DNA from 3 places in the Marinomonas sp. AWM4_232 genome. Region 3 is predicted to be linked to each of the others. Evidence: predicted binding sites of a transcription regulator. Region 3 holds the regulator's gene; each other region holds the start of a gene.
The links. The regulator PhoB, encoded in region 3, activates phosphate uptake and scavenging genes when phosphate is short. The targets are predictions, from matches to a motif close to TGTCATANNNNTGTCANA.
Positions count from the first base shown of each region.

Region 1: ACXAC1_RS01785 (phosphatase PAP2 family protein) is a predicted target of PhoB. The motif match lies at 1,744-1,761, and genes of this name have one in related genera.
Region 2: ugpB (sn-glycerol-3-phosphate ABC transporter substrate-binding protein UgpB) is a predicted target of PhoB. The motif match lies at 1,523-1,540, and genes of this name have one in related genera.

Region 1 is NZ_JBSWTA010000001.1:373,683-379,158, reverse strand. It holds gene ACXAC1_RS01800 (5-carboxymethyl-2-hydroxymuconate Delta-isomerase) at 1-59, shown strand, start outside; gene ACXAC1_RS01795 (phospholipase A) at 97-1,056, shown strand; gene ACXAC1_RS01790 (hypothetical protein) at 1,122-1,688, shown strand; gene ACXAC1_RS01785 (phosphatase PAP2 family protein) at 1,833-2,348, shown strand; gene ACXAC1_RS01780 (MJ1255/VC2487 family glycosyltransferase) at 2,345-3,418, shown strand; gene ACXAC1_RS01775 (dienelactone hydrolase family protein) at 3,467-4,363, opposite strand; gene folM (dihydromonapterin reductase) at 4,479-5,231, shown strand; gene folE (GTP cyclohydrolase I FolE) at 5,287-5,476, shown strand, end outside.
Region 2 is NZ_JBSWTA010000001.1:2,001,519-2,006,994, reverse strand. It holds gene ugpA (sn-glycerol-3-phosphate ABC transporter permease UgpA) at 1-54, opposite strand, end outside; gene ugpB (sn-glycerol-3-phosphate ABC transporter substrate-binding protein UgpB) at 143-1,441, opposite strand; gene ACXAC1_RS09545 (hypothetical protein) at 1,674-2,021, opposite strand; gene ACXAC1_RS09540 (DUF502 domain-containing protein) at 2,018-2,599, opposite strand; gene ACXAC1_RS09535 (LysR family transcriptional regulator) at 2,764-3,666, shown strand; gene ACXAC1_RS09530 (putative hydro-lyase) at 3,773-4,573, shown strand; gene ACXAC1_RS09525 (TRAP transporter substrate-binding protein) at 4,667-5,476, shown strand, end outside.
Region 3 is NZ_JBSWTA010000001.1:1,590,161-1,595,636, forward strand. It holds gene ACXAC1_RS07550 (response regulator) at 1-596, shown strand, start outside; gene phoR (phosphate regulon sensor histidine kinase PhoR) at 671-2,038, opposite strand; gene phoB (phosphate regulon transcriptional regulator PhoB) at 2,045-2,740, opposite strand; gene ubiA (4-hydroxybenzoate octaprenyltransferase) at 2,825-3,679, opposite strand; gene ACXAC1_RS07570 (chorismate--pyruvate lyase family protein) at 3,698-4,258, opposite strand; gene ACXAC1_RS07575 (HDOD domain-containing protein) at 4,255-5,476, opposite strand, start outside.

The DNA of each region.
Region 1 (5,476 bases), 1.2 Mb from region 3:
CTGTTGAGATCATAGAAATGGATGGCGAGAGCTATCTGAAGAAAGTCATTCCTGCTTAGCATATAGAGTGCAAGCGTTCTAATCTAGGAGTAAGTAATGGTGTGGCGACAAATGAATTGGTTGCTTTTAGGAGTAGGTGTTGCTTCTGGAGCTTGGGCTCAAGAGGTTGTGTCACAACTAGTGCCAACAGACAGTACTGCTGAGACGACGATGGAGCCAGAGACGCCTGAACCGATTGCGGAACGTGCTCGCAAAGCGAATGGTATGGTCGAGCAGCGAGTGCAGCGAGAAGAAAGAACAGCTAATGACCCATTTGTATTGACGCCCCATCGACCTAATTACTTTCTGCCTGTTTATTATGCTCAAAAGTCTGGTAATCGAGATTTGTACAACAGTGCCAATCCCAATGACACCCTTCAGGATACAGAGTTTAAATTCCAAGTCAGTATGAAGTTCCCTGTTGCCAAAGGGGTATTAGGGGATGATTCCAAGTTATGGTTTGCCTACACACAAGAATCCTATTGGCAGGCATATAACAGCAAAATCTCGGCGCCTTTTCGTGATACGAGTTACGAGCCTGAAGCTTTCATCACCAAGGAAACAGATTTTACGTTTTTTGGCACAAAACTGACCCATATAAACTTTGGTGTTAATCATCAGTCTAATGGTCGTGGAGAGCCGCTTTCACGTTCTTGGAATCGTGTTTTCGCGGATTTTGTATTTGAGCATGACAACACAGTTGTATCGTTCAAGCCTTGGTATCGTATACCTGAGTCTAAGGCTGATGATGATAACCCGGATATCGAAAAGTATTTAGGTCATGGTGAATTGACGTTTGTTCACGTTGTTAATGATGTGACCTACGATTTACAACTCAGAAATAACCTAGACTTCTCCACTAACCGAGGTGCGGTGCGCTTAGGTGTGAGTTTCCCTATGTGGGGGAAAGTACGAGGGTATGCCCAATACTTTGAGGGGTATGGTCAATCGTTACTAGACTACGATAACTACACCCGCTCATTCGGGATTGGCTTTATGCTGACCAACTGGCTTTAGGAGTGCAATATTTTTGCAATATTGAATTGTTAAGTTATGGGTAATTACATTAAGGAGAATATCTCATGGCTAAACGCTCACTACCTTTTGTTGGTTTAATTGCTTCCTCTTTGCTGCTTACTGCTTGTGCTGGCACAAATACACAGTCTGGTTCAGATATGGCTGCAACAGAAGTGTCTTTAAATAACCAAGACTTGTACGAAGTTCATGATGAAGGTCGAATTTACTTATTCGATGATCGTGCAACGTATGAAGACTTTCTTGCAATTGGTGAAACATCTTACCGTAAAGTGCGCATTGGCGAAGGCCCAAAAGGTGAGACGTTGGTATTTGGTTTGACCAACGAAGACAAGAAAAAGACAAGCGGCATTGCGAGCATCGATATGTTCGACGGCGACCTTAGCGGTGCGGAAGATTTCTATGGTGAAATGCGCATGGAAGGGCGTATTTACGTATTCCAGTCACTTGAAGAGATGAACAACGCACGTCTCGTTGGAGAGGTGCCACTTCGTTACACCGATATCGCTGCTGGCCCAAATGGTGAAACGGTTGTTTACGCATTGAACGGCGAAAACAAGAAGAAAAAGCCTGTTGAGCTGATGGCTAAATTCAAAGAAGCGAACAAAATGTAATCCATTCTTGGCCTGCCAAGATCCAGAGAAAGCGCCTTTTTAGGCGCTTTTTTGTTGTCATAAAAGCATCATGACCCTGCCATGAAAGTGACACCTAAACGGTCTAATTTGAAACTATAGAAGACATGTATAGGTGGAAAAGGTATGAACATACTGAATAGCATTCATAACATGGACGTAACGACTTTTTACTGGTTGATGGCCCGCAAACGACGTCAGCTACTCACTAGGGTAAGCCGAATTGTTTCGATTTCAGCCGATGGTCCTTTATACGTGTTGTTAGGGTTGTCATTTTGGGCTCTTGGCTATCCGACTTGGACGCTTATCATAGCGGTAGGCTTTGCTTTTGAACGGCTCCTGTATCTTGTTTTGAAACGTAGCTTCAAGCGTAACCGCCCAGCAGACATACTGGATGATTTTACCAGCTTCATTCGTCCATCCGATCAGTTTTCTTTTCCTTCAGGTCATACATCGGGGGCCTTTTTCATGGCCTACTGTCTAAGTGAGTGGTTCCCTGAGTTTTACGTCAGTTTTTACAGTTGGTCGGTAATGGTTGGCATGTCTCGTATCTTTTTAGGGGTGCATTTTCCAACTGACACTGCGATGGGGGCGTTACTGGGAACGTCTTGTGCCATGTTAGCGTTTGAGGTGTTTGCATGAAGGTTCTTTACGGTGTTCAGGGAACGGGAAATGGCCATATTACGAGAGCCAGAGCAATGAGTGAGGAGCTTACTCGTTTGGGGATTGAGGTTGATTTTATCTTCTCTGGGCGAGATCAAAAAGATTACTTCGATATGGCATGCTTTGGAAATTATCGAACCTTCCCGGGACTATCGTTTGTCGCGAAAAATGGCAAAGTCAGTTTTCTTGCTACGTATCGTAATGCGCAGTTAATGCGTTTATTGAAAGACATATATTCGCTTGATTTGTCTTCGTATGATTTAGTGTTAACGGACTTTGAGCCAATTACGGCTTGGGCCGCAAAGCGACAAGGAAAGCCGTGCATTGGAGTAGGGCATCAGTACGCTTTTCACTACGACATACCGAAGTACACAGGTGATGCGATTGGCACTTGGATTATGAGTTGGTTTGCGCCTGTTTCTCGTGGACTGGGGGTACACTGGCACCATTTCGATCAGCCAATCTTACCGCCAATTATTCAGCACGCAGACAGCCAATCTGGTGCTATGGATGATCAAGTGTTGGTGTATTTGCCGTTTGAGAATTCTGAAGATGTGATGGAGTGGCTCGAAGGGGTCCCTAATTATACTTTTCGAATGCACTGTAAAGATATCGAGCCGGGAAAATACGGTAATGTTGAAGTATTCCCTTTTAGTAGGGAGGGTTTTCAAAAGAATTTGCATGAGTGCCAATCTGTGCTCTGTAATGCTGGCTTCGAATTGAATTCTGAAGCGCTGCACATGGGGCGTCGAATCATGGTGAAACCTTTGCATGGTCAGGTAGAGCAGCTCTCTAATGTGGTGGCTCTTGAGCATTTAGGCTTTGCCAAAGCAACCTATGAATTGTCGTCTCAAGTTATCAGCGGTTGGCTGGATGACGCCAAAGTGGTTCGCGTAACATTTCCGAATGTTGCAAAGGGAATCGCGGAGTGGGTAGCGAATGGAGCAACGACCCCAATCGAGGAACTGAGCCAATCTCTATGGCAATCCGTGACGCCTGCAAACGGTGTGTCGTTTGATAAATCGAAACCGTTTATGAAAGCTTCTTGAGAATCATGTAACCCTGAGCAAGTAGCCCAGGGTCACATGAATTGCATTTTAGCTCAAATGAAGATTGAAAAAGTCTAGCGTTCGTTGCCAAGCTAACTCAGCGCTTTTTTCATCATAACGAGCGGTAGAGTCATTGTGGAAGCCATGATTAACTCGTTCGTACATGTGGGCTTCATACTGAGCACCTAAGGTCTTTAGGGCATTTTCGTAATCCGGCCAAGTCGCATTCACACGTTGGTCCAACTCCGCGAAATGTAATAGTAGCGGACCCTTGATGCTTTGCAGGTTTGCCGTAGGCGGTGTGCCGTAAAACGGAGCTGCAGCGTTAATCATTTCTGGCCAAGAGGCTGCTAATTGATTAGACACGTACCCACCAAAACAGAAACCGACAACCCCCAATTTATCAGTAGTTATAGGTTGAGATTTTAAGTACGTGGCAGCATCAGTGAAGTCCCCTAGGATTTTCTCTCTGTCTAAGGTTTTCTGCATTGCTCGCCCTTCATCATCATTCCCAGGATAGCCGCCGAGAGGGAAGAGAGCATCCGGCGCAAAGGCAACGAATCCAGCTTTCGCTAGTCGACGAGCGACATCCTCTATATATGGGTTTAACCCTCGGTTCTCATGCACAACCAACACTGCAGGAGCTGGATTGTCTTTGGTTACTTTATTCGGTGTGACCAAATATCCACCTGCTTTTCCATGGCCACTAGGGGCGTCTATCTCAATGTACCTAGCAGTTATATCTGGGTCATTGAAAGAGACTTGTTCCGCCATGGCGTAGTTCGGCAACAATGCCGATGACACGGCCGAAACGGTTAGCCCTGCAACCCCTAAAGTCGATAGTCGACGAATAAAGGTTCTACGGTCAATATCGCCGTGGGCGTATTCGTCATACCAGTCAAATGCGGCTTGGGGAATAGAAGGTAAATCTGAACGATTTTTCATGTGTGCTCCATCAGCTTCTGTGCAGAAAAGGTAGTATGAAATTTAGACTATTGTATTAAACCGGACTAAGTTTCTTTACGTATGTTTACTCATAATGGATGAGAGAGCTTAGTAAATGATCAGTAGAGCGGATTGTGATGCTTCAAATATTCGACTTCCTCACTTGGTAACGGGTGGAGGGAGGCGCTTGGGTCTTGCGATTATTCAGCACCTTGTTGCTCAAGGTGAACAAGTTGTAATGAGCTATCGCACCCATTCAAATGAGGTGGAAGAGCTAAATTCCCTTGGAGTGCATTGCATCCAGGCAGATTTTACCTCGAAGCGACAGCTTGATGATCTCATTACACAAATCCAATCGGAATACACAGGCCTTAGAAGTATCATTCACAATGCTTCTGATTGGGCATCTGAAGCGGAAGAATCAGATCTGTACGCATTAATGGAGAGAATGTGGCAGGTTCATGTTGCAGCGCCTTACCATATAAATATGTCGCTACAAACTTTGCTTCTTCATGCCGCTGAGAGCTTAGGTGAAGCAACTGACATCATTCACTTAACAGATTTTGTTGCGGAAAAAGGCAGTGATAAGCATATTGCGTACGCATCGAGTAAAGCAGGCCTCGCCAATTTAAGTTTATCCTTCTCTCGCCAGCTGGCGCCAAAGGTAAAGGTGAATGCTATCGCGCCTTCTTTATTGATGTTTCAAGCAGATGACAATAAGGAATATCAGCAGAAAGCATTAAAAAAATCGCTATTATGCCTAGAACCAGGTGAACAGGAGGGGGTTGCAGCGGTACAATACCTCTTAAATAGTCGTTACATGACTGGGCGTACTTTGGCTTTAGACGGCGGTCGTCATTTGGCTTAATCTAAGCTTGGCGCACTGAGCACATGTTAGACGAATTAGAGAGACAGGTATCAATATGACTACTGCAATGGCAGAAACCAGCAACATTAGCCCTTTTGCACTTTCAGCAGAGGCTTCTAAAGTTCGTGATGCTTTGATCAAGCATGGCCTAGAAACGCCTATGATTGATAATGGCTTAACTACTGAAGAAAAGTACCAGAGAATTAAGTCAGCATTTGAAGATGTTGTTTATACACTGGGTTTGG
Region 2 (5,476 bases), 410 kb from region 3:
CTGTGGTAACAGCAGCAAATACGGCAGCTTCTTTTGTGGAAAATGTACGGACATACTCGCACTCAGCTATTTGGAGCAAACATCAAAGCAAAAAAGCCCCCCTCCGAGAGAGGGAGGCACCTCAAGAGTGAGGAAGTGATGATCAGTTATTCGCTTTTTCGAACTTACGCAGTAACGCGTTACCACGTTCAACCGCTTTATCTAGGGCTGCTTGAGCGTCCGCATCACCGCTCCAAACCGACTCTAGCTCTTCGTTGATGATGTCGCGGATTTGCACAAAGTTACCTAGGCGTAGACCTTTAGAGTTTTCAGTTGGTGTCACAGAAGTCATTTGAATCACACCTGTTTCCGTACCTGGGTTCGCATCATAGAAACCTTGACCCTTAGTTAGATCGTAGGCTGCATGAGTGATCGGTAGGTAGCCTGAGAATTGGTGCCAGTCAGCTTGCATGTCTGCACGAGATAGGAAGTTTAGGAACGTTGCCACACCTTGGTATTCTGCATCGCTCTTACCTTGAAGCACCCAAAGTGATGCGCCACCAATGATGGTGTTTTGTGGGGTATCGATTTGGCTCGCCCAGTAAGGTAATTGCGATACACCAAAATCAAATTTCGCATTACGCTTCATGCCAGCATATCCTGCAGAAGAGCCCATGAACATCGCACATTCTTGGCTGTAGAATTTCGGTGCAGAATCACTACGACGGCCACCGTAGCTGAAGATGCCGTTTTGCTGCCACTCGCTCATTTTCGAGATATGCGCAACCTGTACAGGACCGTTAAACTCAAACTCGGTGTCCATGCCAGCGAAACCGTTCGCCTTCGTCGCAAAAGGCACATTGTGACGCGCACTTAAGTTTTCTAATTGAATCCAAGACTGCCAAGAGGTAGTGAAACCACACTCCACTCCGCTATCCAGTAGTTTTTGCGATACGGTTTCCATGTCTTCCCAAGTTTTTGGTGCCGACACGCCAGCTTTCGCAAACAGTTCCTTGTTGTAATACAGCACAGGTGTTGAGCTGTTAAATGGCATAGAAAGCATGTTGCCATCTTGGTCTGTATAGTAACCCGTTACAGAGCTTAGGTAGTCATCCTGATTGAACGGCTGACCTTGTTCACGCATCAATTTGTAAACTGGGTAAATCGCGCCTTCTGCGGCCATCATGCTCGCCGTTCCTACTTCGAACACCTGCACAATCGCTGGCTGCTGCTTAGCACGAAACGCCGCAATCGCTGACGTCATGGTTTCAGTGTAGTTACCTTTGTAAACCGGTTTTACTTCATACAAGTCTTGGGCACTGTTAAATGCCTGCGCAATTTCTTCAACTTTCTCACCGTTAGCGCCACCCATTGCGTGCCACCACTCAATCTGTGTCGCAGACATCGCAGAGCCTGAAACCGCTAATCCTACCGCTAATGAAACCAATGCACGTGAACTCATGCTAATAACCCTCGTTGTAAGCCAAAAATGGAATAAGTATTCGTCATAACGCATCAAACGAGGGTCAATGTACGTGCGTAATGTTTCATTTTGATGATATTTAAATTTCAAATGAAACTAATATCTTTCATTTGAACAATATTTTGTCCCTTATCGAACTTATAAAACGAAAGAAGGGTTTCAAGTCTGCCTTGAAACCCTTTTTTCAACAAAGCCAATGTCTCGCTATACGCTACTCTTGCGAGTTAACTTGCGCCAATACCGCTTCGATTTCCTGTTTCTTTTTACGGGATTTAAAAAAGTTTGCGATCACCGATGCGGCAGTAATGCCGATCAGAGCGGACAACATGTCATCATTGCCATAGCTGACAATGAAGCTATAAATCAGCAGCACACTACCAATAATCAATATCAGTGGTTGATAGGAAACCTTCAACTCACCAGTTTGTTCATTTTGAACAATGGTGACACCATAAAATGATCCGATTGAGCCAACATAAATACGGCGTGGGAAGGCTTTTAATTTAGCGGGATAACCCTGCTCTTCTAATAATGTCGTAATGTCTTCTAATTGCTTCATGATTTCGTCTTTGATTGCACACCGCCTGTGACCGCGATACGCATACCTTCTTCCATCGTTACATCTAAAGGCGTCAGTTTATCCCGTTCAACGTATACCGTCATACCACCGATTTGATAGCTCAAAGGGAGATAAACACCCACTAAATTCGCGTCGCCAAACAGTCGCTGTCCCATTTTTTCACCAGTAACAAAACCAATGACCTGCATACCTTGGATTTCTAACGACACGACACTCTGCTGTTCAGTTTTATTGGACAGACTGAACACTGTCATCATGTCTTGCAACGCCCCATAGATCGATTTTACTAAGGGGATGTTCTCAAACACCCTGTGACTTACTTTCATTAGGTAGCGAACGCCGTAAAAGTTCACCACTAAGCCAATCAGAGCCAATCCTGCTAGGCAGGTTAACACTCCAAGCCCAGGAAAATAGTAATCAACTGGCCATACCAACAACACTAGCGGGCGTACCAATGTCTCGGCTGTAGTAAACAACCAATAAATAAAATAGACCGTCAGGCCAATCGGTAAAACGGCCACTAAGCCTTTTAATACTAAGGATATCAGTTTATTCATTTTGCGCTCCATTAGGAGTAACAGAGCATACAAAACCCGTACCAGCATAGATAGAGAGTTGGACGCAATGATTCGGCAATAACATAGGAAAGAGCGTCACACTTGTCTGGCTTAGAGGTTTAAAGCCCGTTATTCTGCTGTGTCAGGTAAAAGGGAGAAGTTCATTGAATTACAAACGCTTAGAGACTTTTGTTTGGGTCGCCTCACTTGGCAGTTTTCGTAAGGCAGCAGAACGCATGCACACCACGCAACCCGCGATTTCTGCACGCATCTCAGCCTTGGAATCCGAACTGGGGGTGAAACTCTTTGAACGGGAAGTTGGCTCAGCCCCCATCGCCCTAACCGCTAAAGGCAAAGACTTACTGCCTTACGTTGAGAAGATTTTGTACCAATCGGAACAGCTACGTAAACGAGCAGAAAGTACAACCGCTTACTCGGGCGTAATTCGTATTGGCGTTTCGGAAACCATTGCCCACACCTGGCTATCGACGTTTTTGTCTCGTTTGCACAATGAAATGCCCAAACTGGATGTGGAACTCACTGTCGAAGTCACCACCGTGCTCTCGGCAGGGATCAAAGACCGCTCTATTGATTTAGGGCTTTTAATGGGGCCTATTAATGACCCAAGTATTGTCAATTTAGACTTATGCACCTTCTCACTTTCTTGGGTAGCCAGCCCAATGCTTAACTTACCTGACCGTTTGCTGTATCTCGAAGAACTGGCTCCTTGGCCAATCATCTCCTATGCCCGAAACAGCAAACCTTACGCTGAAATCTCTCAGAAATTCAGAGAGTTAGAAGGGCCACCAGCGCACTTTTTTGCGTCCACCTCGCTCGCTGCCTGTCGCAGTTTAGCGCTGGATGCGGTAGGCGTTGCTACCATGCCAGATGTCATGATTGAAGACGCTCTGCAGGCAGGGACACTCAAACGTATTCGCGCCATTTGGACGCCATCAGAGCTAAAATTCACCGCATCCTATTCGGACGAGCCATTTAATCCCATCGCAGAAGTCGCCGCGAAAATCGCCGTTAAAACCGCTAATGAATACGCCCAAATGAACACTTGATAAAAAAAATTGATCAAAAATACCAAAAAAACACGATTAGACTTTTTATAGGGTGTACTTCTACTCTTGATTTAACCCAACTGTGATAAAAATTAGGAAAACAGTCATGCCTCAGTCATCGTTAACCTTGTTGCAACAGACCTCAGAACTCCGCCAAGCGATACGTCGTAAAGAGCACACTGGCCCGACTAGTGGCCTAGCAACGGGAGCAATGCAAGGTAACGTCGTGATTCTACCAGCTGAGTACGCAAACGAGTTTTTACTGTTCTGTCAGAACAACCCTGTCTCTTGCCCTTTGATCGGTGTTTCAGAAGTTGGCGATTACCGCATGCCTATGTTGGGCGAAGACATCGATATGCGTCACGATATTCCTGAGTACTATGTCTATCGCAACGGTGAAAAAGTAGAAAGCCGTGCGGACATTGAAGCACTTTGGCAAGACGATATGGTTGCGTTTGTCTTAGGTTGCTCGTTTTCCTTTGAGCATGCTTTATCCCAAGCTGGCTTAACACCTCGTAACATTGAGGAAGGCGTTAATGTTTCCATGTTTGAAACCAATATTGCGACGACGCCTGCTGGACGCTTCCATGGTAATACCGTAGTAACCATGCGTCCCTACGTACCAAAAGACGCCATCCGAGCGATTCAAATTACAACACGCTTTCCCAAAGCCCACGGTGCACCACTACATTTTGGCAACCCAGAAGCCATCGGTATCAATGATCTAGCCCAACCAGAATTCGGTGATGCAGTCAGTATTCGTGAAGGTGAAGTGCCGGTTTTTTGGGCCTGTGGCGTGACACCACAATTGGCGATTCGCAATGCAAAACCTCCGATCTGTATCACCCACGCACCAGGTAAGATGCTGGTCACTGATATTCTCGATACTGACTTAGCGGTCTTTTAGTGTCTGCTTTACCGTGCAGATGCCCTAACTCTGCATGGCGATTTTTATAATCAAAAATAAATCTAACCCTTCACTTTGAAAGGACAAGGAACAATGAAAAAAATCACAACAGCGTTAGTGTTCGGCAGTTTGCTCTCTACCTCTGCAATGGCAGATAAATGGCACATGCCAACACCTTATGGTGACGGCAACTTGCCAACTCAAATTGCTTACGGTTTTGCTGAAGAAATCAAAGAGAAAACCGGTGGAGAGCTGGACATTACCGTTCACTCAGCGGGTTCTTTGGTTAAACACACAGAGATCCCACGAGCAGTGAAAACGGGCCAAGTACAAATTGGTGAAGTATTCCTAGGTATTTTAGGTAACGAGCACCCTGTCTTTAAACATGACAATATCCCTTTCCTAGCGACATCTTTCGAAGACGCGAAGTCACTGTGGGAAGCCGCCAAACCAGCCGTTGAAAAACAACTGGATAAAAGCGGTATGAAGCTACTGTACGCGGTGGCATGGCCAGCACAAAGCCTTTACACCAAGATGCCAGTGTCACAACTAAGCGATCTTGAAGGCTCTAAAATGCGTGCTTACAGCCCATCGACCTCCCGTCTTGCTGATCTAATGGGCACTACACCGACGACCATCCAAGTACCGGATATCCCACAAGCATTCAGCACGGGGATCATCCAAGCCATGATCACCTCTCCTTCAACAGGTGTCGACAGCCAAGCATGGGACTATGTTAACTACTACACCGATGTCAAAGCGTGGATTCCAAAGAACATTATCGTGGTTAACAAACGTGCATTCCGCCGTTTAGATAAAGACACTCAAACCGCCATCCTAGACGCGGCAAAACATGCTGAAGCTTTGGGTTGGGAAAAAGTTGCTGAACGCGCTGCGAGCGAC
Region 3 (5,476 bases):
TACCCTTTGTGATGATCACCAGTCGTGGCGATAAATCTCACGTCGTGGAAGCGGTTCAATCGGGTGTGACGGACTATTTGGGAAAGCCTTTCACGGCCGAGCAACTTATTCAGAAAGTGCAGTCGGCGGCCAAACGACATGGCATTGAGAAAAAGCTTGGTGTACCAGCAAAGGCTCCTTCTGGCAGCTCAGGCGGTATTGCCTCTGGCTCATTGGATGTCTTGATGGCGGGAAATGCTTCGGCTAAGGCTGCTCCGACGCCTAAAATAACTAACCCTGAGGCATCTTCTAAAGACGTTAAAATCCCAACCAAAGTACGTTTCGCGGGTAAGGAGTTCCGTTGCATGGTGGTACATTTTGCCAAGGATGAGGCCACTATGTTGATCAAGAGTGACGATGTGATTCCAACGGTACTGGATCAAGCGGTCTTGGATTTATCCCATGACAAGCAAGTAAACCGTTTGAATTATTATGTTCAGGCGGTGGCGACCACTGAGAAGAAAGCTGATTCCGCTTTCTTAACCGTCACCTTATCTCTGATAGACCAAGACGCTGAGAAAGAAGCTTTTATAAATCGCTTATTTCAGTCTTTATAAAAGCCAATAGCAGGTGTCCTATTCAGCCGCGCCCAGAGAAAAACTAGAGGCAGCTGATTAGACTGAGAGCCCATTTAAGGTTGAGACGGCTCTTGCTCGACGGAAGTAGCGTGACTGTCTGGGGCGTCACTGGCCACGGTTGCGAGTAGCGCTTCTTGACGAACACGATCTGTTGGGAAATGACAAGAGAATGTGCTGCCTGTACCTGGCTGACTGCGAATTTGCAGTTTGGCATTATGGTGTATTAGCACATGTTTGACGATCGCAAGCCCCAGTCCAGTGCCGCCAGTACCGGACCCTCGTCCCTTATCAACCCGGAAGAAACGTTCGGTTAAACGAGGAATATGGCGCGGATCGATACCAAGTCCTTGGTCGTCTACTGAAAAAATGCCACTGAATTCATTTTGCACCCATTGCACTTCAATGTGACCTCCTTCAGGAGAGTACTTGATAGCGTTGAAGACAAGGTTTGAAAACGCGCTGTAAAGCTCGTTATAGGCGCCATAGATATAGCTGTTTTCAGGAATATCAAAACTCAGTTGATGGCTGTCAGAAAGCGTCGGTAAGGCGGTTTTCTTAATGGTCTCACACAAATCTTCAAGCTTTAGCCATTGATGGGCTTCTCGCTTATCGTTGGTCTCTAACCGAGAGAGCAGCAATAGGTCTTCAATTAGATGCTCCATACGCAGTGACTGATCGCTCATATTCACGATACCACGCTGCATGGATTGCGGCAGGCTATCTTTAAACATCGATAATGTTTCAAGGTAGCCTTTGATAACCGTTAAAGGTGTTTTCAGCTCATGTGAGGCGTTGGCGACAAAGTCTTTACGCATCTGCTCCAGTAGGTGCAAACGTGTCACATCTCGTACGAAAATCAGATGATCGTTTTGATCATACAGTGTGGTTTGTACTTCTAGGTACACCCCTTCTTTTGATGGCGACTTCATAACCAAAGGCTCGCCAAAGCGCTTTTGCGTGAAGTATTTAAAGAAGTCTGGGTTACGCAGAATGTTGGTGATCGGCTGACCTCGGTCCACCGGGCGCTGCAAGCCTAATAGCAATCCGGCGGAGTTATTCCACCATTCTAAATTGCCATTACTGTCGGCCATGATGACGCCTTCTTTCAGCGCGGCCGTTGAATTTTCGATTCGGTTGAGCGCTTGGCGCATGCGGCGCTTAGATTTGCGTTGTTTCTTTTGCAGACGGTAGACCGCATCGAAAATCTCCCCCCAGATGCCAGTAGCTTCAGGAGGCGCTGCTTTGCCGGAGCGGCGCAGCCAAGAATGAAATTGATACAATTGGTACAGCTGCCAATACAGTGTACCGAGTGTATAAATCAAAACGAGTGCGAGAATGTGGCCCAGTACGAAACCGATGGTGATCACAGCCATCAGTCCAATAATCCATGTAATGAAAGCTCGTTGCCAAGTTCGCTTCATAAAATCTTATGCCGTGCGTTTTGCCGAAAAACGGTAACCTGTTCCGCGGACGGTTTGAATCAAAAAGTCATGGGTTTCACCAATGGCTTTACGTAGGCGACGAATATGTACATCAACTGTACGTTCTTCTACGTAAACGTTACCGCCCCAGACTTGATCAAGCAACTGCGCGCGAGAATAGGCACGTTCTTGATGTGTCATGAGGAATTTTAACAGACGGTATTCCGTTGGCCCCATCTCGATAGGGGTTGTGCCAATAGAGACACGCTGGCTGATGGGATCAAGCAATAAGCCTTCCACTTCAATTGGGTCATCGACACCTTGAGGTGTTGCTCGACGAAGTACGGCCTTCAAGCGCGCAACCAATTCACGTGGCGAGAATGGTTTAGTGATGTAATCATCCGCACCCACTTCGAGGCCTTGGATTTTATTGTCTTCTTCACTTTTCGCAGTCAACATAATCACTGGAATTTCCGCCGTCGTCGCGTCTTTCTTCAAACGACGCGTGAGCTCGACACCGCTGCCTCCGGGCATCATCCAGTCGACTAAAACCAAGTCAGGACGATGATCTACGATCATTTCATGCGCCTGCTGGCTATTTTCCGCTTCCATGTATTCATAGCCAGCCATCTCCAGCGCGACAGCTATCATCTCGCGGATTGGTGCTTCATCATCAATAATCAGTACTTTTTTACCGGTCACAGGACATACCCTCATCTCAGGAACGGTAGATATTAAAACCGCTAAATATGACAACTGTGTTAAATTGTCATATCAGTGCCATATTCAAATGTAATAGCTTAGTAATAATCCTGCAAATAGGCAGTAGCCAACGCGGTTATTATCTAAAAAGGATTTAAAGCAGGCTTGGCGCTCACGGTCTTTGGCTTGCTGGTACTGCTGATAAAACAACCCAACAGCGATGAGCAAGCTGATAAAGTAGGGGGCACTTAGCTCAGCGAGTACTCCGATCCACATCATGAGAGACAAGGCTAATCCTTGTAACACTAATATCACGAATAGGTCATAACGACCAAATAAGATGGCGGTCGATTTAATGCCTACCTTTAGGTCATCTGGTCGATCGGTCATAGCGTAGTAAGTATCGTACGCGATGGTCCAGAAACTGTTGGCAACAAACAGCATCCACAGCTCAGGGTCCAGTAAACTGCCCCCTTGTGCGCTGTATGCCATCGGAATGGCCCAAGAAAAAGCCAACCCAAGAAACAGTTGTGGTAGGTGGGTGTAACGTTTCATAAACGGGTAGAGTGCTGCTAGAAACAATCCAACAAACGACAAAAGAATGGTTTTCCAGTCGGTCAGAAGCACCAATACAAAACTTAATAATGACAACCCTGCAAACAATAACAGGGCCTCTTTCTCGCTCACTCGACCAGATGGAAGTGGGCGGTTTTTAGTACGTTCGACAAAACCGTCAACCTTACGATCGGCAAAGTCATTAATGACACAGCCTGCTGAACGCATACTGAAAACACCCAGTACGAAAATAACGACCAGATGCCACTCCGGCCAGCCATCTGCCGCAAGCCACAGAGCCCACAATGTTGGCCACATCAACAATAAAGAGCCGATCGGGCGATTAAAACGTGTTAAGTCTGCGTAGTCTTTTAGTTTATTCATGATGTTGCATCTAATTGGTTAAAGTTGTCCCGCGGCCTTGGTGGCGTTGCCAATAGCAGGATAAAACGCTTCATTGACGAGAATGCCCGGACCAAACTCAATGAACACTGAGCGCCGCGCCCATAATGCCTCATGGCTGTTTTGGATCAACCCCGCAGGTAATTTAACCACTTCTGTCGGACTCCTCTGAAGTGTCTTAGAGCGGTACACATAACCTCCTAGTGGCTGATCTCCAAGGTAGGGAAGATATCGCCATGCACCTTTCAAGGAACGAGCGGGTATGATTGAACGAGCATAAACCACTGGCTCATCGTTTAGATATAGTATTACGGATCTGACCCGAGCAGTTTCACGTGGTTTAAGACGCAATCGAATGCGCTCTCTTGGAGTCGGCGATTGCCAGCGGTCTTCAAGCACTTCGACACGTAGCTTACCCGCATGGCGAAGCTTAGCAGTGATCGAAAATCGCGTAATTAACCAAGGAAATATGTCTTTGGGTATGGCAGATCGACGAACATGTGTAATGGCATGCCAGCGGTAGTCTAGTTGCTGTGTTTTCTTTGAGTCGAGCAGGTTCATTTAGATCCGCTTATTAAATCCACCATTTTAGAGAGTTCACTAGAAGAACTAATGACTTTGTGGTGTGCTTCCTTTGCATCTGAAGCGGTAAGTTCTAATTGGCCCAAAATCTGCTCACCTGGTTCGTGACCATTAAATAGTTGATGGCATAAGTGAAGCAGCAGCGCTAGCTGATGATGGGGCCCATTATAGTCAGGTGCCTTACTGTAACGCACCGCGGTATAAATACTCTCGGGTAGCTCCCAGTGTTTCAACAGCCAAGCACCTAATTGCTCTTTGGTAAAATGTAACGTTTGCATCTCAATGATATCAGAAGACAAGTGCGCATTGGCTTCAATATAACGCGCCAAAACGCCAAAGTGGGGCGGAAGCACAACAGCGATAGCAAGATAGCCAAAATTATGTAACAAGCCTGATAAATAAGCATGCCCTAGTCGAGGCCGGTTTCCTGGTTTCATCTTGCATACTAATTCCTCCATGAGTACAGCATAAGAAACAGCACTGAACCAAAAGTCTTCATAGTGCCGAGGACCATTTTTGGGTAATTGAAGTACGCTACCCATAGACAACCCAAGGGCAAGGTTCATCACCATATCAAAGCCCAATACCCTAATAATAGCATCCTCAACGGACTCAATTTCGCCGCGGACGCCATAATAGGGTGAAGAGGCCCAACTGATGACTTGAGCAGACAACGATGGGTCTAGGTTGATGACATCACACAAGTCATCTGTTCCCGCGTGATTATTGGAGCACAACTGAATAATGCGATGAGAAGAGGCTGGCAAAGGGGGGATCTCTAAGGTTTCCTCTAGGCGCTGCTTTAGCCGCATGGACTGAAATTTTCCCAGTGCAGATTGCATTTGTTGTACATCTTTAATTTGATCATCCGCAGGTTGGGCGATATTGGATATCGGAATCGCAATCGTCTCATAGCGAGTTAAGGGCCCTTCAAAACGTGATAAAAACTCGTCTTGAGAGAGCTGCATATAATCATGTTGTGCACTATTGCGAAGCTCAATGATATTACAGCTAGCTAGAGACTGATCAATAAACGTAGCGATGGCATTAGGTCTAATCAAAGGGTCGCCTTCAACATTGTAGCTTGCTATTGGATCAAAGCGGCGTTTTGTTAAGCGTGATAATGCCGCCATATCTAGCATGCTTTCAAAAGGAAAAATAACTTGTAACTTTCCTGTTTGATCAGCCAAATGAACG